4 regions of the Streptomyces sp. NPDC032126 genome follow, and region 1 is predicted to be linked to each of the others. Evidence: riboswitches for the same ligand, from Rfam matches in the RefSeq annotation. Region 1 holds a riboswitch; each other region holds the start of a gene.
What was found. Region 1 has a riboswitch for S-adenosylmethionine ahead of ACZ5NW_RS08055 (putative leader peptide). Riboswitches for the same ligand answer to the same signal wherever they lie in the genome.

Region 1 (4,808 bases):
GGCCAGCACCACCAGGAGGAGGACGGTCCCCGACAGCAGCAGACCGGGGCGGCGCAGCAGGAACCGCCGTAGGTCCGCACGGCGGCCCGGCGCCGAGGCCGTTTTCGGTCCTGTCTCGACCGGCCGGGCGAGGCCGAGGGCGGCGTCGGCCGGGTCGTCGATGTCGTCGACAAGGCTCTGACTCATGCGAAGCTCGCCCTTCTGTCCGAGGCCACCACGATCCGCGGGTCGAGCTGCGGATAGATCAGGTCGACGAGCAGATTCGTCGCCACGAAGATCAGCGCCCCGAACACCACCACCCCCTGGACCAGCGGGATGTCCTGCACGGTGACCGCCGCCGCGGTCACCCGGCCGAGGCCGTCGCGGGAGAACACCGTCTCGACGACCACCGAACCGGCGATCAGCTGCCCGACCAGCAGGCCTACGACGGTCAGCGCGGGCAGGGACGCGTTGCGCAGCGCGTGCCGCAGATGCACCCGCCACCGGCCGGCGCCCTTGGCCCGGGCGGTCTCCACGTAAGCCTGGTCCAGCGCGGTGAGCAGGCTCTTGGCCAGCACCTGGGCGACCAGCGCGCCGGTCGGGATCGCCAGCGTGACGGCGGGCAGCACCAGTCCTCGCAGTCCGTCGTTGCCGAATGCCGGGAACCAGTGCAGCCGGAAGGAGAACACCTCGACGAGCAGCAGCCCCACCCAGAACGTCGGCACCGACACCCCCAGCGGGGGCAGCGACAGCAGGAGCTGCCGCAGCCACCGCCGCGAGGTGTACGTCGCCACCACCGCGAGACCCCCGCCGAGCAGCACCGCCAACAGCAGTGCGGCACCGGTCAGTTGGAGGGTCTGCGGTAGCGCGTCGGCCAGCGTGGAGGTCACCGGGCGGCCCGTGGAGACCGCGTCGCCGAAGTCCCCGCGCACCGCCCGGCCCAGATAGTCGGCGTACTGCGCCAGGATCGGCTTGTCGAAGCCGTACTCGTGCCGCAGCGCGGCCAGCCGGGCCGGGTCGACGTCCCCCGAGTCCATCCCGGCACCGGCCATCGCGGTGACCGGGTCACCGGGCAGGAAGTCCAGCACCAGGAACGACACCGTGTACGCCGCCCACAGCACCCCGACCGCCTGCGCCAGTCGCTTGATCACATAGCGGCGCATGCGCTAGCCGATCCAGGTGTCGTGCAGCTGGATGCGGCTGCCCGAGTCGAAGGCGAGATCGTGCACCTTCTTCGTCACGGCCAGCTGGGTCTGGAGCTCCACCACCGGCACGTTGTACGCGTTCTGCACGATCAGCTTCTGCGCCTCGGCCACCAGCTGCTTGCGCTTGGCCGTGTCCGTGGTCGCGGCCTGCCCGGACAGTGTGGTGTCCAGCGAACTGGCGGGCAGGCGGTAGAAGTTGGCCAGCTGCGTGGAGAAGGAGCTGCGCAGGATGTCCGGGTCCGAGCGGGTCACGTTGCCCCACACCAGGTCGAAGTCGCCGCCCTGGAGGGTGGTGGCGAACTGGCTGACCTGGCCCTGCTTGAGCGTCACGTCGATCCCGACGGCCTTCAGCTGCTGCTGGACGAGTTCCAGTGCGGGCTGGTTGGTGGCCGCGTTGGGGAACCAGCTGATGGCCAGGCTGAGCTTCTTGCCGTCCTTGGCGCGGATGCCGTCACTGCCCGGCTGCCAACCGGCCGCGTCCAGCAGGGACTTGGCCTTGGCCGCGTCGAAGGCGAGGTCCGTGGAGAGGTCGGTGTAGTCGGGCGTGGTGTGCGCCAGGACACTGGTCGCCGGCTTGGTGCCGGTAGGGAACACGGTATCGGCGATCTGCTTGCGGTCGACGGCGGCGAGGATCGCCTGGCGCACCTTCACGTCCTTCAGGACGGGCCGCGAGTTGTTGATCCCCAGCCCGAACACCACGCCCGGGTTGGCCCGGCGCAGGAGGGTCACCTGACCGCCCTTGAGGGCCGCCTCGTTGGCCTTGCCGACGCTGCTGATCGCGTCCACCTGCCCGGACTGAAGACTGCCGGCCCGCACCCCCGCCTCCGGCACGACCTTGAACACCAGCTTGTCCAGGTATGCCTCGCCCTTCTTGGACCACAGCGAGGAGCCCCAGGCGTATCCGGTGCGCTTGGCCAGGGTGATCGACTGGTTCTGCACGTACTGCTTCAGCACGAACGGCCCCGACCCGACGACGCCGTCGCTGCACTTCTGCTGCGGGGTCTTCTTGACGCTCGCCGACGACTCGATGCCCAGTGAGTGGGTCGAAGTCGCCTGGAGGAACTGGGCGTTGGGCTCCTTGAAGGTCACCTTGACGGTGAGCGGGTCCACCGCGGTGGTGCTCTTGACGCTGCTCAGATAGCCCTGGGCGAGGACGCCGAGGGCGCCGAGCTTCGGCACGGCGTCGAAGTTGTCCTTGACGACCTGCGCGGTCAGCTGGGAGCCGTCGCTGAAGGTGACACCCGGGCGCAGATGGAACGTGAACTGGGTGGCGTCGGAGTTGATGTCCCAGCTCTTGGCCAGCCACGGCACGATCTTGCCGGTCTCGGGGTCCTGGTCGGTCAGGGAGTCCACGGTCTGGCGTACCGAGTAGATGCTTTCGTTGCTGCCGACCTGCTGCGGGTCCACGCAGCCGGCGTCCGAACCCACCGCGAAGGTCAGGGTGCCGCCGGACGTCGGCTTGCCGTTGCTGTCGCCGGAGCCGTCGGAGCCGGATCCGCAGGCGGTCAGCAGCACGCTGGTGGTGAGAAGGGCGGTCAGCGTCGCCCATCGGGGGGATCTGAAATCCGGAAGTGCTGTCACGGAGTGGTTCTCCTCCTCATGTCACCAGGCACGGGGTGCCGTACGAGGCACGGGCGCGCATGGCTGTGCGGCCCCGGCCGGCGCGGTGCCGGTGGCGGGGAGCGCTGTGCAGACAGGGATCAGGGGAAACGGGGATCCGGCAGAAGAGCGGGATCAGGCGGAGACGGGTGCGGCGACGACCGGTGCCGGACGTCGACCGGCGGTGGGAACGCCCGTCAGGCCTGACAGAGACAGCTGGTCGAGCGCTTCAGGTCGATGTGCCGGCGGCGCGAGAGCCGGGAGAACACCGTGGCGACGGCGAAGGAGGCGCTGAGGTCATCGCTGTGACGACGCATGCCGGTCCTCCCCATCTCCGGGCCCGCTCAAGGGGGCCACGCGCTTGCGGGATCATCGATGATCCCGCCGGGCTTTCACCTGGAGCACCCCACCGCGCGGGAGGGTTGCCGGTCAGCCAGCCAGGGCTTGACGCTGACACTCAATGCCGTTCTTGATCGTACGGAGCGGACTTGTCGTGCGTCAATGCCGCAACCGGGACGAGCCGTGCCTGGGCGTGCACGGGCGGGGCTCAGCCGCGTTCCCCATGAGCTGTCCGCCCGAGACGCCGTGCAGGACTGAGCGCGGCTCAGGACCCGCCGCGCTCGCGGGGGATCTTCTGGCCCGCCTCGATCGCCACCGGAAGGCGGTTCTCGGCCGGGGGCAGTGGGCAGGTGGCCAGGTCCGTGTAGGCGCACGGCAGGTTCGTGGCGCGGTTGAAGTCCAGGACGACGCTGCCGTCGGCGGCGGGCGGTTCGAGGGCCAGGGAGCGGTTGGCGGCGTAGGTGGTGACTCCGGAGGTCGCGTCCGTGAACAGCACCAGCAGCCGGCCAGCACCATGTCCGGGGAACGCGGTCAGGGACAGTTGACGTCCGTCGAGCTCGAACTCGATCCTGCCCGGAGCGTCGTACACGTGCTCAAGGCCCTCGACCGCGGCGCCCACGGTGGTCGGGCGGGGCTCGTCGAAGGGAAGGTAGCGGCCGCTCACGACCCACCGGGGATCGGGCGCGTAGGCCGGTGTCCCGGTGAACGCCGTACGCAGCGGCGCGTCCGGGTGCCGGGGGCGGACGATGTCGTTGCCGCCGCGCTTGGCGACCTCGATGACGGCGTCGCCCCAGACCGCGTCGACGCCGCCGCGTTCGGGAAGCACACCGAAGTGGTGTTCGCCCCGCACCGGCGTTCCGTCGACGACCAGTTCCTCACCGTCGGCGAGGTTCACGACGACTCCGTCGGGGCCGGTGCGCCAGGTGCCGGGCGCGTCGGGGAAGCGCTGCGGCCGGTCGTCGAGCCAGTGCAGGCCGGTGATCGCCAGGAACCCGTGCGGGGCGGCGAGCCGGGCCTCGTGGGCGTCGTGCCACTCCCGCCAGTTGTCGATGAAGGCCTGGAGATCCGTTGCGGTGGCCTCGGTGGTCATGAGTTCTCCTTGAAGGGTGGAGGGCGTTGGGCCGGGCCGGTGGCCCGACAGGCGTACTCATTCGGCCAGTTCGCCGAGGAGTGCCCAGGTGCGTCGGCGGTCCGCTTCTCCGGCGATCTCGGTGCCGGAGAAGACGACCTCGGTGGCCCCGGCGTCGCGGTAACGCCGTACCTCGGCCGCCACCGCCTTCTCGTCGCCGATCACGGCCAGGTCGGCGGCGCGTCGGCCGCCGGAGAGTTCGATGACGCGTGCGTAGGACGGGATGCGTTCGTAGAACGCGAGGTTCTCGGTGGCCTTCGCCCGCACCGACTCCACGTCGTCCGTGACCACGCCCGGTACGAGGGCCACGATCCGGGGCGAGGGACGGCCGGCTGCCTCGGCCGCGGCGGTCAGGGCGGGGACGATGTGTTCGTCCAGGGCCCGCGGTCCCGCCAGATAGGGCAGGATCCCGTCCGCCAGCTCACCGCTGACCCGCAGTGCTTGCGGCCCCATCGCGGCGACCAGCAGGGGTACGCCGTTCTCCGCGCCCGGTACACGCGCCGGGATCGGGGTGGTGGCGGTGAGCAGCTCACCATGGAAGTCGGCCGTGCCGGTCT
Region 2 (4,808 bases), on a different contig from region 1:
GCAGGTCGAGGGTCGTGTTCTCGAGCTTGAGACCGACCTCCTCGGAGATGACCTCGCCGCCGGTGAGGATGGCGATGTCGTTCAGCATCGCCTTGCGGCGGTCGCCGAAGCCCGGGGCCTTGACGGCGACGGACTTGAAGGTGCCGCGGATCTTGTTGACGACCAGGGTCGACAGGGCCTCGCCCTCGACGTCCTCGGCGATGATCAGCAGCGGCTTGCCCGACTGCATGACCTTCTCCAGGAGCGGGAGCAGGTCCTTCACGTTCGCGATCTTCGAGTTCGCGATCAGGATGTACGGGTCGTCGAGGACGGCCTCCATACGCTCCATGTCGGTCGCGAAGTAGGCGGAGATGTAGCCCTTGTCGAAGCGCATGCCCTCGGTGAGCTCAAGCTCCAGACCGAAGGTCTGCGACTCCTCGACGGTGATGACGCCTTCCTTGCCGACCTTGTCCATGGCCTCGGCGATGAGCTCGCCGATCTGGGTGTCGGCGGCGGAGATGGAGGCCGTGGAAGCGATCTGCTCCTTGGTCTCGACATCCTTCGCCTGCTCCAGGAGGGCGGCGGAGACGGCCTCGACGGCCTTCTCGATACCGCGCTTCAGAGCCATCGGGTTGGCACCGGCGGCCACGTTGCGAAGGCCCTCGCGGACCAGCGCCTGGGCGAGGACGGTGGCGGTGGTCGTACCGTCGCCGGCGACGTCGTCCGTCTTCTTGGCGACTTCCTTGACCAGCTCGGCGCCGATCTTCTCGTACGGGTCCTCGAGCTCGATCTCCTTGGCGATGGACACACCGTCGTTGGTGATCGTGGGGGCGCCCCACTTCTTCTCGAGGACGACGTTGCGGCCCTTGGGGCCGAGCGTCACCTTCACGGCGTCCGCGAGCTGGTTCATGCCGCGCTCGAGGCCGCGCCGCGCCTCCTCGTCGAACGCGATGATCTTGGCCATGTGAAGTGGTCCCTCCAGGACTGGGGGTGATTCCTTCGGACCGCGCCCGCGCCCGCGACGGACGGCCTGCCTGCCTCGTGGTTCCTTGCCCCACCCGGCCTGCGGGCCTCACCGACCCGGTCCTTCTTTGTCACTCTCACCTTCAGAGTGCTAACGCCAATGATTAGCACTCGCCCCTGCCGAGTGCAAGCGCCTCTCGCAGAGGGACCCCCTGCGGCCCACGTGTCGGCGGCTCCCCGGCCGGCTCCGGGCAGCGCGAAGGGCCCGCACCCATGACGGGTGCGGGCCCTTCGCGGAAATGAATGTTCAGGCGGTGACGCGAACCATGTCGGCCTGCGGGCCCTTCTGGCCCTGCGAGATCTCGAACTCGACCCGCTGGCCCTCTTCCAGGGTGCGGTAGCCGTCCATCTGAATCGCGCTGTAGTGGACGAAGACGTCCGCACCACCGTCGACCGCGATGAAGCCGTACCCCTTCTCCGCGTTGAACCACTTGACGGTGCCCTGAGCCATGCCTAACTCCCCTATTACTGGCCCTTGCACAGATCCACACTTCGCGGATCCGGGTCAGACCTCACCCCCCAGTCTTGGTTGGGGGCGTGCGCCGGAACGCGTCGACCGCGGCTGAATGTATCTGTCCAACTGCCGTCTGCAACAGGTCAATCGGACGAGAATTCTGGGCACGACAGGCCCGGAATGTGGGGACAATTGCCCTGACTTCGGGTCAAGTCGGGCCCCACAAAGGGAACAAAAGCCGCGAAAGAAGCGCACAGTTTGGCTACTTCTTGTCGGGTGTAAGGCAGAAATCAAGGGCTTCCAACCGGGGGGCCGGGAGCGCGTTCCCCAACTGTACCGCGCTCAATCACACAGAATTGCCCCCTCCGCTTCTCTCACGGAGGGGGCAATTCGATGAACTCTCGGTAACTCCCGTTACCGAAGGTAATGATCAGCCGCCCGCGACGGCCGGGATGATGGAGACACCCGCGCCGTCCGGGGTCGCCGTCTCCAGGCCCTGCTCGAAACGCACGTCGTCGTCATTGACGTAGACGTTCACGAACCGGCGCAGCCTGCCCTGGTCGTCGAGCACCCGTGCGGCGATGCCGGTGTGGTTCTTCTCCAGGTCGGCGATGACCTCGGCGAGGGTCGCCCCCTCCGCGGAGACCTCGGCCCGACCGCCCGTGTAGGTGCGCAGGATGGTGGGGATGCGGACGTTGACGCTCATGCGAGGCCAGCCTCTCGGAAGGAGTCCAGGTTCGGGCGGATGGTGGCGGTGAGGCCGGTGCCGGCCACCGCGTCGAGGGTCTTGAGGCCGTCACCGGTGTTCAGTACGACGGTCGTGAGCGTGGGGTCGAGAAGACCGTTCTCGATGAGCTTCCTCGTCACACCCACCGTCACACCGCCGGCGGTCTCCGCGAAGATCCCCTCGGTCCGCGCCAGCAGCTTGATCGCGTCCACGACCTGCTCATCGGTCACGTCCTCCACCGCACCACCGGTACGGCGGGCGATGTCGAGCACATAGGGGCCGTCCGCCGGGTTGCCGATCGCCAGCGACTTGGCGATGGTGTTCGGCTTCTGGGGCCGCACCACGTCGTGCCCCGCCTTGAAGGCCACCGACACCGGCGAGCACCCCTCGGCCTGCGCGCCGAAGATCTTGTACGGCCGGTCCTCGACGAGCCCGAGCTTGATCAGCTCCTGGAGCCCCTTGTCGATCTTGGTGAGCTGGGAGCCGGAGGCGATCGGCACCACCAGCTGGTCGGGGAGCCGCCAGCCGAGCTGCTCGCAGATCTCGTACGCCAGCGTCTTGGAGCCCTCGGCGTAGTACGGCCGCAGGTTGACGTTGACGAAGCCCCAGCCCTCGCCGGCCGGGTCGCCGATCAGCTCCGAGCAGAAGCGGTTCACATCGTCGTAGTTGCCCTCGATGCCGACGAGTTCGCCGCCGTAGATCGCGGCCATGACGACCTTGCCCTGCTCCAGGTCGTGCGGGATGAACACGCAGGAGCGGAAGCCGGCGCGGGCGGCGGCGGCGCCGACGGCACCGGCCAGGTTGCCCGTGGAGGAGCAGGAGAGGGTCGTGAAGCCGAAGGCCCGCGCGGCCTCCAGCGCCTGGGCGACGACGCGGTCCTTGAAGGAGTGCGTCGGGTTGCCGGAGTCGTCCTTCACATACAGCCCGCCGGTCACTCCCAGCTCGCGCGCCAGGTTGTCGGCCTTGACGAGCTGGGTCCAGCCGGGGTTGATGTTGGGCTTGTCGGCCACGTCGGCCGGGACCGGCAGCAGCGGCGCGTACCGCCAGATGTTCGCGGGGCCCGCCTCGATGCGCTTGCGGAGCTCCTCGCTGTCGTACGCGGAGAAGTCGTAGGCGATCTCGAGCGGGCCGAAACACTCCTCGCACGCGAAGACCGGGCCGAGCGGCACGCGGTGGCCGCACTCGCGACAGCTCAGCGCCGCGGCGGGACCGAGGTCTACGGTGGAATCAGTGGTGCTTGCAACAGTCTGCGCAGCCATGTGAGGCGAGGCCCTTTCTCCTCATCTTCCTCACGACGCACCTCGCCGTGAGACGGATTTGGCACCTTCCCTAGCCGGGAGCCTCGCGGAACGATCAAACACTGATCTACGAGAACCGACTGGAGGGTTGCCGGGGCTTCATCGGGCCGTGTCCCTCTGCCCCTCTGGATGAGCGGTATGAACTTTTTGGGCGCCGACATCCACCGACATGCGATGGTCATCAGCGTTGTTCAAGACTGTAACCGACGGCCAGGACAGTTGAGAGAGTCGTCCGAACCGCGAGACAACCCGTGAGGAGCCGCTGACTGTGCTGGAAGAAGTCGAGCGCTGGCTGGCCACCCGCTCCTGGTCCGTCGCCGATCGCCCGCTCCATCGGGTCATGGCGGCCAAGCGCGCCACCGGGCAGACCGTGTCCGTCGTGCTCCCCGCGCTGAACGAGGAGGAGACGGTCGGGGACATCGTCGCCGTGATCCGCCACGACCTCATGCGGCAGGTGCCGCTGGTCGACGAGATCGTCGTCGTCGACTCCGGATCCACCGACCGCACCTCCGAGGTCGCCGCCGCCGCGGGTGCCCGGGTCGTCCACCGCGACGACATCCTGCCGCGCATCCCGGCCCTGCCCGGCAAGGGCGAGGTGCTGTGGCGGTCCCTGCTGGTCACCACCGGGGACATCGTCTGTTTCATCGACGCCGACCTGAAGGAGTTCTCCTCCGACTTCGTCACCGGGATCGTCGGCCCGCTGTTCACCGACCCGGGCGTGGATCTCGTCAAGGGCATGTACGACCGTCCGCTGGCCGGCGCCGCGGGCCAGGGCGGCCGGGTGACCGAGCTGATGGCCCGCCCGCTGCTGAACATGCACTGGCCGCAACTGGCCGGTTTCGTGCAGCCGCTCGGCGGCGAGTACGCGGCCCGCCGCGGCCTGCTGGAGCAGCTGCCCTTCCCCGTCGGCTACGGCGTGGAGCTGGGCATGCTGGTGGACGCCCTGCACCTGGTGGGTCTGGACGCCCTGGCGCAGGTCGACGTGGGGGTGCGCAAGCACCGTCACCAGGACGGGCAGGCGCTGGGCCGGATGGCGGCGGCGATCTACCGCACGGCCCAGCTCCGGCTGGCCCGCGGTCACCTCGTCCGCCCCTCCCTCACCCAGTTCGAGCGGGGCGAGGAGGGCTTCGAACCCCGCACGTACTCCGTCGACACGGAGGAGCGGCCGCCCATGGTGGAGATCGCCGAGTACGCCGCCCGCAAGGTGGCCTGAAGCCGGTACGTCTCCGTATACGGTCGCCCACCGAGCGGAACCGTACGTTTGAGCGTTTCGCGGTAGGGCTAAGTTGAGGCGTATGGCTTCCACGCACGGCGCTGAGGTGCTGGT
Region 3 (4,808 bases), on a different contig from region 1:
CTCCTCGTCAACATGAACACCAACGAGCCGCTGCGTCCCGAGGACGTCGCCGTCGGCTCGCTGACCTTCGCCAAGCCCGAGGGCCTGGAGGAGCACGACGAGGACTTCCAGAACGAGATCGCCAAGGCGGCCCTGATGATCGTCCGGCTCCAGCCGGAGAACATCAAGGACAAGCAGGAACTCGAGTGGTCCCACGAGGGCATCGTGGCCTACTCGAAGATCTGCACCCACGTCGGCTGCCCGATCTCGCTGTACGAGCAGCAGACGCACCACGTGCTGTGCCCCTGCCACCAGTCCACCTTCGACCTCTCCGACGGTGCCCGCGTGATCTTCGGTCCCGCCGGTCACGCCCTGCCGCAGCTGCGCATCGGCGTGAACGACGAGGGCTACCTCGAGGCGCTCGGCGACTTCGAAGAGCCCGTCGGTCCTGCCTTCTGGGAGCGCGGATGAGCACTACGACCAACCAAGAGTCCCGCTCGCGCGGGAAGGCACCGGCCGGCGAGCGCGTCGCCGACTGGGCCGACGGCCGGCTCGGGATCTACTCCCTGGCCAAGGCCAACATGCGCAAGATCTTCCCCGACCACTGGTCGTTCATGCTGGGTGAGATCTGCCTGTACAGCTTCCTCATCATCATCCTGACGGGTGTGTATCTGACGCTGTTCTTCCACCCGTCGATGAACGAGGTGGAGTACCACGGCAGCTATGTCCCGCTCCAGGGACAGATGATGTCCGAGGCGTTCAGCTCGACCCTGCACATCTCCTTCGACGTGCGTGGTGGTCTGCTCGTCCGGCAGATCCACCACTGGGCCGCGCTGATCTTCCTCGCGGGCATGTTCGTGCACATGATGCGCGTGTTCTTCACCGGCGCGTTCCGCAAGCCGCGTGAGGTCAACTGGCTGTTCGGCTTCCTGCTGTTCGTCCTGGGCATGTTCACCGGCTTCACCGGTTACTCGCTCCCGGACGACCTGCTCTCCGGCACCGGTGTCCGCTTCACCGAGGGCGCGATCCTGTCCACGCCGATCATCGGCACGTACATCTCGTTCTTCCTCTTCGGCGGCGAGTTCCCGGGCGGCGACTTCGTGGCCCGCTTCTACTCGATCCACATCCTGCTGCTGCCGGGCATCATGCTCGGCCTGATGGTGGCGCACCTGATCCTGGTCTTCTACCACAAGCACACGCAGTTCGCGGGCCCCGGAAAGAGCGAGAAGAACGTCGTCGGCATGCCGCTGCTGCCGGTGTACATGGCGAAGGCCGGAGGCTTCTTCTTCCTGGTCTTCGGTGTCATCGCGGCCATCGCGGCCATCGCGCAGATCAACCCGATCTGGGCCATGGGCCCGTACCGTCCGGACCAGGTGTCGACCGGCGCCCAGCCCGACTGGTACATGGGCTTCGCCGAGGGTCTGGTCCGCTACATGCCGGGCTGGGAGATCAACCTGTGGGGCCACACGCTCGTCCTGGGCGTGTTCATCCCGCTGATGCTCTTCGGGCTGGTCCTGGCGGCGATCGCGGTCTACCCGTTCATCGAGTCCTGGGTCACCGGCGACAAGCGCGAGCACCACATCCTGGACCGTCCGCGCAACGCCCCGACGCGCACCGCGTTCGGCGTCGCCTGGATCACGGTGTACATGATCGGCCTGGTCGGCGGTGGCAACGACCTGTGGGCCACCCACTTCCACCTGTCGATCAACGCGGTCACCTGGTTCGTCCGGATCGGCTTCTTCGTCGGCCCGGTCATCGCGTTCATCGTCACCAAGCGGATCTGCCTCGGCCTCCAGCGCCGGGACCGGGACAAGGTGCTGCACGGTCGCGAGACCGGCACCATCAAGCGCCTGCCGCACGGTGAGTACATCGAGATCCACGAGCCGCTCAGCCAGGAGCAGCTGCACACCCTCACCGCGCACGAGCAGTACCAGCCGGTCGCGATCGGCGCCACGGTCGACGAGAACGGTGTCGAGCGCAAGGTGAAGTCCACCGAGAAGCTGCGCGCCAAGCTCAGTGAGGCGTACTACGGCGAGGACTCGCAGATCGCGAAGCCGACCGTCGAGGAGTACAAGGAGATCACGAGCGGCCACGGCCACCACTGATCGCTGCGGCGTCGCCACGCCACGGTAGAAGGGCCCCGTCCGAACATCGGACGGGGCCCTTCCCCGTGCCCGGGGCTGGATAGGCTGGGATCACACTCTCTTACGACACCAGGAGCGGCTGATGAGCGCTGTGACCCCCGCTGGAGGCGACACCGCGGCGGGCCGTTCCTGGCCCGCCCTGCTGAACGGTCTGCTGGGCGGCCGGGATCTCTCCCAGGACGAGACCGCCTGGGCGATGGACCGCTTCATGAGCGGCGAGGCGACCGACGCGCAGATCGCCGGCTTCATGGTCGCGCTGCGGGCCAAGGGCGAGACCGTCGAGGAGATCACCGGCCTGGTCCGCACGATGTACGCGCACGCGAACGTGATCGAGGTGCCCGGTGCGACCGTCGACATCGTCGGCACGGGCGGCGACGGCGCGAAGACCGTCAACATCTCCACGATGTCCTCCCTGGTGGTCGCCGGCACGGGCGCGAAGGTCGTCAAGCACGGCAACCGCGCCGCGTCCTCGGCCTCCGGCGCCTCGGACGTCCTGGAGAAGCTCGGCGTCAACCTCGAACTCACCCCGACACGGGTGGCCCAGGTCGCCGACGAGGCCGGGATCACCTTCTGCTTCGCGGTGAAGTTCCATCCGGCGCTGCGTCATGTGGCGGCCGCCCGCGGGCAGTTGGGCATTCGCACGGCCTTCAACGTGCTCGGCCCGCTGACCAATCCGGCGCAGGTGAAGGCGCAGGCGGTCGGCGTCGCGGACCCGCGTATGGCGCCGGTCGTCGCGGGCGTCTTCGCCGAGCGCGGCAACTCCTCCCTCGTCTTCCGCGGCGAGGACGGCCTCGACGAGCTGACCACGACCGCTCCCTCGCGGGTCTGGGCCGTGCGCGACGGCAAGGTGTCCGAGGAGGTCTTCGACCCGCGCGAGGTGGGCCTGGACCTGGTCCCGGTGGAGGCCCTGCGCGGCGCGGACGCCGCGTACAACGCCGAGGTCGCCCGCCGTCTGCTGGACGGCGAGCGGGGCCCGGTCCGGGACGCGGTGCTGCTGAACTCGGCGGCCGCCCTGGTGGCCCTGGACCAGACGGACGCCCCGCTGGCCGAGCAGATCCGGGCCGGTATGGCGAGGGCCGCGGAGTCGATCGACTCGGGCGCGGCGAAGCGGACGCTGGAGCGCTGGGTGGCGGCCAGCAACGCGTAGCGGTCGTACGGTGTCGTCCCGCGATCCGGACACGGGTTGCGGGGCGACGATCAGTTCGCGTACGTTCCTGTACCAGGTCATGAGTGACAGTCATGAGGCCCCGGCCGACTGTCCGGCAACCCTCCGTCCGTGGCGGGGTGCCCCGGGTGAGGACCAGGCCGTAGGCAGCGAGGTCTACGGCAAGCGCGGGCCCCTCTCGAAACCAGGGGTCCTGGTCGTTCGAGGGAGTCTTCCGTGAGCAAGCGAATGCGATAGGGCCGCAGAGCCCCGCCTCCGCGCACCCTCTTTCTCTTCTTTGCATGCCCTGCTTCGGCATGCCCTCTCACGGGAGTTCCCCATGTCTGTCTCCACCGCTGCCGCCACTCAGACCATTTGTGCCCCGCTGCCCGTTCTGGGCAGGGATGTCACCGTCCCGCTCGTCACCGGCGGCGAGGTCACCTACGCGGCCCTCGACTACGCCGCCAGCGCCCCGGCGTTGCAGCGCGTCTGGGACGACGTCGCCGCCTACGCGCCCTACTACGGCAGCGTCCACCGCGGGGCCGGGTACCTCTCGCAGCTGTCGACCGACCTGTTCGAGAACGCCCGCAGGACCGTCGCCGAGTTCCTGGACTGCCGCGCCGACGACCAGCTCGTCTTCACCCGCTCCACCACCGACTCCCTCAACCTGCTGGCCCGGGCCCTGCCCGCCGACTGCCAGGTCTTCGTCTTCGAGACCGAGCACCACGCCTCCCTGCTGCCCTGGACGAAGGCCCGGGTCACCTACCTCGACGCCCCGAGCACCCCGCAGGAGGCCGTGCGGACCCTGGAGCACGCCCTCGCCGCCCGTGACCCGTACGGCCCCGCCCTGGTCTGTGTCACCGGCGCCTCGAACGTCACCGGCGAGCTCTGGCCCGTACGGCAGCTCGCGGCCGCCGCCCACGCCCACGGCGCCCGGATCGTCCTGGACGCCGCCCAGCTGGCCCCGCACCACCCCGTGTCCGTACGCGACCTGGACGTCGACTGGGTCGCCTTCTCCGGGCACAAGCTGTACGCCCCCTTCGGCGCCGGAGTGCTGGCCGGCCGTGCCGACTGGCTGCGCGCGGCCGAGCCGTACCTCGCGGGCGGCGGCGCCAGTCGCAAGGTCACCCGGCGGCAGGACGGGGGAGTGGACGTGGAGTGGCACGAGAGCGCCGCCCGCCACGAGGCCGGCTCCCCGAACGTCATCGGCGCCTACTCCATCGCCTCCGCCTGCAAGGCCCTGACGGAGGCCGGCTTCGACACGCTGGTCGCCCGCGAGCGGCACCTGATCCAGAAGGTGCGGGAGGGCCTGGCGGACGTCCCCGAGGTCCGCATCCTCTCCCTCTTCGGCGACGACGCCCCGCGCGTCGGCGTGATCTCCTTCGTCGTCGAGGGCTGGAACAGCTCCCACTTCGCCGCCGCGCTCTCCGCCGAGTACGGCATCGGCGTCCGCGACGGCCTCTTCTGCGCCCACCCCCTGGTCCGCACCCTCCTGGGCAGCGACCCCCAGACCCAGGGCGAGTGCGGCGCCCCCGAGGCGG
Region 4 (4,808 bases), on a different contig from region 1:
AGGAGTTGTCGAGCGGCAGTCCGGGCGGGTTGATCTGGGACGTGGGCAGAGCGTCGTTGGAGAGGTTCCAGGCGGCCAGCCACTTGGCGTACTGGCCGTTCTTGATCAGGTAGTTGATCGCGTCGGCGAGCGGCTTCGCGAGGCCGCTGCCCTTCTTCGCGGTGGCCGCGATCAGCCCCTGGAGGCTCGCGCCGGCGCCGGAGTACTGGCCCGCGATCCTGGTCGCGTTGGGCGTGCTCGCGGTCTGCGTGACGTGGTAGGAGAGGTTGGGGCTGGGGCCCAGGTAGGCATCGATCTTGCCGCTGTTCAGGGCCAGGTAGAGGCTGTTGTTGTCCTGGAAGTACTTGATGGTGAGCTTCTTGCCCTCGCTCTCCAGCTTCTTCTTCCACTCCAGCAGGATCCGCTCCTGGTTGGTGCCCGCGCCGACGGAGACGGTCTTGCCCGCGAGAGCCTTGTAGTCCCCGTCGAAGGTCCACGGGGAGGACTTCAGCGTCTCGAAGGCGAGGTCGTCCTTGCGGTAGGAGGCGAACTCGTACTTCTGCTTGCGCTCCTCGGTGTCGGTGATGTTGGAGAAGCCGACGTTCACCTTGCCGCTGTCGATGCCGACGAAGAGGTTCTCCCAGGTGAATCGCTTGACCTCGGGTTGCAGGCCGAGGACGGCCGAGACGAGCCGGGCCAGGTCGACCTCGGAGCCGGTGAGGGTCTTCTGGTCGCTGCCCACGAAGCCGAGCGGCGGAGCGCCGGAGGGCAGGGTGCCGGAGCCGATCACCAGCTTGCCGCTCTTCTTGATCGCGTCGGGCAGTTCGGCGCTGATGGAGTCCACCTCGGAGACCGTGAGGGTGGTCTCCTTGGCGGCGCCGTTGGACAGCCGGCCGACGGTGACCGTGCCGGCGGTGTCGCTCGCCGCGGTGGCCGCGTCGCTGTCGCCACCGCAGGCGGCGAGCCCGGTGGCCAGGGAGGCGACGGCGGTCGCCGCGGTGATGCCGCGTATCAGGCTGCGTCGGGTGAAGTGGGCAGACATGGCTGTTCCTTGTCGCTGGAGGTGGTGAGGACGATGTGGGGGGAGGTCGAGGGGTGCGGCGGGTCAGAGGACCTTGCTGAGGAAGTCCCTGGTGCGCTCGTGCCGGGGCCGGTCGAGGACCTCGGAGGGCGGGCCCTGCTCGATGATCCTGCCGCCGTCGATGAAGACGACCCGGTCGGCGATCTCGCGGGCGAAGCCGATCTCGTGGGTGACGATGACGAGGGTGGTGCCGCTGGTCGCCAGGTCCTTGATGACGGCGAGGACCTCGCCGACGAGTTCGGGGTCGAGGGCCGAGGTGGGTTCGTCGAAGAGGATGACGCCGGGGCGCAGGGCGAGCGCGCGGGCGATGGCCACGCGCTGCTGCTGGCCACCGGAGAGCTGGCGCGGGTAGGCGCCGGTCTTGTCGGCGAGACCGACCCGGCCGAGGAGTTCCCGCGCGAGTGCCTGGGCCTCGGGCTTGCCGAGCCGGCCGGTGGCGACCGGGGCGGCGGCCACGTTGTCCAGGACCGTCAGGTGCGGGAACAGGTTGAAGTTCTGGAAGACGAACCCGATCCGGCCGCGCTGGGTGAGGATGGCCCGCTCGCTGAGCTCCTTCAGCCGGTCGCCCTGCCGCTTCACCCCGATCAGCTCGCCGTTGATGCTGACGTAGCCGATCTCGGGCTTCTCCAGGTGGTTGATGACCCGCAGCAGGGTGGACTTGCCGGAACCGGAGGGGCCGAGGATCACGGTGACCTCGCCGGGGCGGACGGTCAGGTCGACGCCGTTCAGCACGCGGTGGGTGCCGTACCACTTGTGCACGTCGTGGACCTCGACGGTGGCGGCCTCGACGTCCGCCAGGGCGTCGAGCGTCTTGGCGGTCATACGGCGGCCTCCCGGCGGATACGGGCCCGCAGGTCGGTGAGACCGGTGCGGAGCTTTTGCAGCGGCGTCGGCGGCAGGGTGCGAGTGGCCCCGCGGGCGTAGTACCGCTCGACGTAGAACTGGACGACGGAGACGACGCTGGTCAGGATCAGGTACCAGACGGTGACGACCAGCAGCAGCGGCACGATGTCGCCGGGGTACGTGGAGCCCATGGACTGCGCGGTGCCGAACAGGTCGAGCAGGGACACGTAGAAGACCAGCGAGGTGCCCTTGATCAGGCCGATGAGCTGGTTGACGTAGTTCGGGATGATGGAGCGCAGCGCCTGCGGGAAGACGATCCTGCGGAACTGGTAGCCCTTCGGCAGACCGAGGGCGGAGGCCGCCTCGTGCTGGCCCTGGTCGACGGAGAGGATGCCGCCGCGGACCACCTCGGCCGCGTAGGCGGCCTCGTTGAGACTCAGGCCGACGACGGCGACGGCGATGTCGGTGGCGAGCCGGGACTCGTCGAAGCTGAAGAAGGCCGGGCCGAAGGGGACACCGATGCTCAGCGTCTTGTACAGGGCGCTGAAGTTGTAGAGGAAGATCAGCACCACGATGAGCGGGATGGAGCGGAACGCCCACACGTAGGTCCAGCTGACCGCGCGCAGCACCGGGCTCTTCGACAGCCGGGCCAGGGCGAGCAGGATGCCGCCGGCCAGACCCAGCACGGCGCTGTAGGCGGTGACTTCGAGGGTGATGAGGAGTCCGTCGAGGATGTTCGGCCGCAGGAACCAGTAGCCGAAGCGGTCCCACTGGTAGAAGGGGTTGGAGACCAGTCCGTGCGCGAACTGGGCGACCAGCACGAGGACGACCGCGGTGGCGATCCAACGTCCCGGCCGTCGGAGCGGCAGTACGCGCTGGGCGGTGAGGGCTTTCGGCGGTTCGTCGGCGGGCCGTGCCTCGGGGAGGGTCACGGTGGCGCCAGGGGGTTCACTCATGGTGGGCTCCGGCTGGGTGGGAACACCCCGGCAGCGCGACGGCGCGCGGGAGCGCGAACGACGGCGAGGTACCCGGGGCGAGGAGGACAACGGCACACCGCGCGGGCGGTGTTCGTCAGGGGGTGCGGGGACTGCGGGGAGGTGTCAGCCCCGACAGCGGGCGCGGCCCGGTGCGGTACACAGTGCGCTGTTCACGCGGAGCAGATCGACGGCACGATCGGCGACGAGGGGGTTCGCGTACGGCCGTACGCAGCCCGGAGAGCGGCGTGCTGCCGTTCTGGGAGCTGCGTACATGGAGTCACCGTCACTGTTCCGGCCCTGTGGGCCTCGCGCTTACCGAAGCGTCTTCGGTCCGGTCGTCACCTGGGGCACCCCACCGCGATGCGAGGGTTGCCGGTCAGCCAGCCAGGGCTTGTCGCCGACACTCATGACCGTTCTGGGCCGTAGTTAAGTCAATGGCCCGAACACATGTCAACGCCGGTCCACCAGGTGGAACGGTCAAGGGGTCGAGTGTGCCGCCCAGTCCAGGATCTGGACGGCCGCTCCGGCCGCCTCCAGGCCCTGGCAGCGGGCGTGGTGACGGCGGTGGATGCCGTCGAGGTCGAGGTGGGTGCCGAAGGCCGGGTGGGCGGCCAGGCGGCGGGCGTAGGCCCACAGGGCGGGGTGGCCGGCGATGCCCTGGACGGCGGAGGCGTCCAAATGGTAACGGTGCACGGTGTCGAGCTGGACGAGGGTGACCCACAACTCGACGTCGGCCGCAGTGATGTGATCGCCCATCAGATAGGTGCGTCCGTCGAGCCCGCGGTCCAGGGCGCCCAGCGTCTCCAGCAGCGTCGTCAGCGCCAGGCCGCGTTCCGTCGGCTCGCCGCCGGCCGATCCGGCGCGCTGCGCCGCCTGTTCGACGCCCCCCGCGCACATCCGCTCGACCTCCGCGATCTCCGGCTCCGCGCCGCACGGGTAGAGCGGGAGACGGTCACCGCCGAACCGGCGGTCGAGGTCGCGCATGATGTCGGGGGCGTGGGTGCTGACGATCCGTCCGGACCAGTCGTCGCTGAGCACCGGTCCGACGGCCGGACCGGCGTACCGGTGGGCGCTGGCCTCGTACAGCGGCCGCAGCGCCGAGTGGCCGCCCTCGGGGCGGTCGGGGACGGGCGGCAGGAAGGTGACGGGACAGATGGTGTCCAGGCCGAGCAGGCCATGGGTGATGGCGATGCGCAGGCCGTCGGGACAGGCGGTCGACAGATGCAGGCGGTAGCGGCCCGGAACGGCGTAGTGGCCGCTGCGCGCGTCCCGGCCGATCCGGCCCCGGAAGGCGGGTGCGGGTCGGTCGGAGGCGTGGGCGGCCAGCGGTGTGACGGTCATGACTCTCCCCGGGAGCGGGCGCGGACGTACGCGCGGCGGAAGCGACGTCTTTCGAGGGAGCACGGCTCAGCCGTGGGCGCCGGGCGGGTGCGAGCCCTGCTCGCGGGGCGCCGCCGGCACGGGACGGGCGCGGCTCAGCCCTGGGACCTGATCGCGCTGCAGACGCGCAGCAGATCGATGTGACGGCGGGAGGTCAGAAGAGGCGAACGGATCACGCGGACGGTGACCGACTCCAGGCGCCTCATGTTTCCCTACCTGTTCACTAGGATTCCCACAGTGAGTGTCGATCCACCCGGCATCGACGTCAAGAGGGCCGTCCCGCATCGCGGACGCCCACCGGCCCCGCCGGCGTCGTGGGCCTTCCTCTCGTGACGTGCGCGGGCGCGCGGGCGGACTCCCGCCGCTTCAGGTTGGGGAAGCGGCGGGAGTCGCGCGCGGACCGGGCCCGGGGAGCCGGTCGGGCCGGCAAGGCGGGTCAGTCATGGAACTGGTTCGCGGGGACCGGCAGCCCGTAGTGCTCACGGAGCGTCGTGCCCTCGTACTCCTCTCGGAAGAGACCCTTGCCGCGCAGGATCGGCAGCACGTGC

Region 2: another riboswitch for S-adenosylmethionine. It lies ahead of thrC (threonine synthase); the one in region 1 lies ahead of ACZ5NW_RS08055 (putative leader peptide).
Region 3: another riboswitch for S-adenosylmethionine. It lies ahead of ACZ5NW_RS10570 (aminotransferase class V-fold PLP-dependent enzyme); the one in region 1 lies ahead of ACZ5NW_RS08055 (putative leader peptide).
Region 4: another riboswitch for S-adenosylmethionine. It lies ahead of ACZ5NW_RS21090 (amino acid ABC transporter permease); the one in region 1 lies ahead of ACZ5NW_RS08055 (putative leader peptide).

Annotation. Positions count from the first base shown of each region.
Region 1 is NZ_JBVIMA010000001.1:1,897,584-1,902,391, forward strand. It holds gene ACZ5NW_RS08040 (ABC transporter permease) at 1-186, opposite strand, end outside; gene ACZ5NW_RS08045 (ABC transporter permease) at 183-1,142, opposite strand; gene ACZ5NW_RS08050 (ABC transporter substrate-binding protein) at 1,146-2,765, opposite strand; gene ACZ5NW_RS08055 (putative leader peptide) at 2,981-3,100, opposite strand; SAM riboswitch class IV at 3,136-3,248, opposite strand; gene ACZ5NW_RS08060 (DUF1684 domain-containing protein) at 3,388-4,212, opposite strand; gene ACZ5NW_RS08065 (LLM class F420-dependent oxidoreductase) at 4,270-4,808, opposite strand, start outside.
Region 2 is NZ_JBVIMA010000012.1:21,144-25,951, forward strand. It holds gene groL (chaperonin GroEL) at 1-943, opposite strand, end outside; gene ACZ5NW_RS33985 (cold-shock protein) at 1,250-1,453, opposite strand; gene ACZ5NW_RS33990 (MoaD/ThiS family protein) at 1,887-2,162, opposite strand; gene thrC (threonine synthase) at 2,159-3,442, opposite strand; SAM riboswitch class I at 3,461-3,617, opposite strand; gene ACZ5NW_RS34000 (glucosyl-3-phosphoglycerate synthase) at 3,750-4,694, shown strand; gene ACZ5NW_RS34005 (alpha,alpha-trehalose-phosphate synthase (UDP-forming)) at 4,777-4,808, shown strand, end outside.
Region 3 is NZ_JBVIMA010000002.1:451,050-455,857, reverse strand. It holds gene qcrA (cytochrome bc1 complex Rieske iron-sulfur subunit) at 1-450, shown strand, start outside; gene qcrB (cytochrome bc1 complex cytochrome b subunit) at 447-2,084, shown strand; gene trpD (anthranilate phosphoribosyltransferase) at 2,206-3,270, shown strand; SAM riboswitch class IV at 3,346-3,462, shown strand; gene ACZ5NW_RS10570 (aminotransferase class V-fold PLP-dependent enzyme) at 3,608-4,808, shown strand, end outside.
Region 4 is NZ_JBVIMA010000005.1:354,865-359,672, forward strand. It holds gene ACZ5NW_RS21080 (transporter substrate-binding domain-containing protein) at 1-1,021, opposite strand, end outside; gene ACZ5NW_RS21085 (amino acid ABC transporter ATP-binding protein) at 1,085-1,882, opposite strand; gene ACZ5NW_RS21090 (amino acid ABC transporter permease) at 1,879-2,859, opposite strand; SAM riboswitch class IV at 3,184-3,292, opposite strand; gene ACZ5NW_RS21095 (glutathione S-transferase C-terminal domain-containing protein) at 3,358-4,221, opposite strand; gene ACZ5NW_RS21100 (putative leader peptide) at 4,356-4,466, opposite strand; gene ACZ5NW_RS21105 (LLM class flavin-dependent oxidoreductase) at 4,697-4,808, opposite strand, start outside.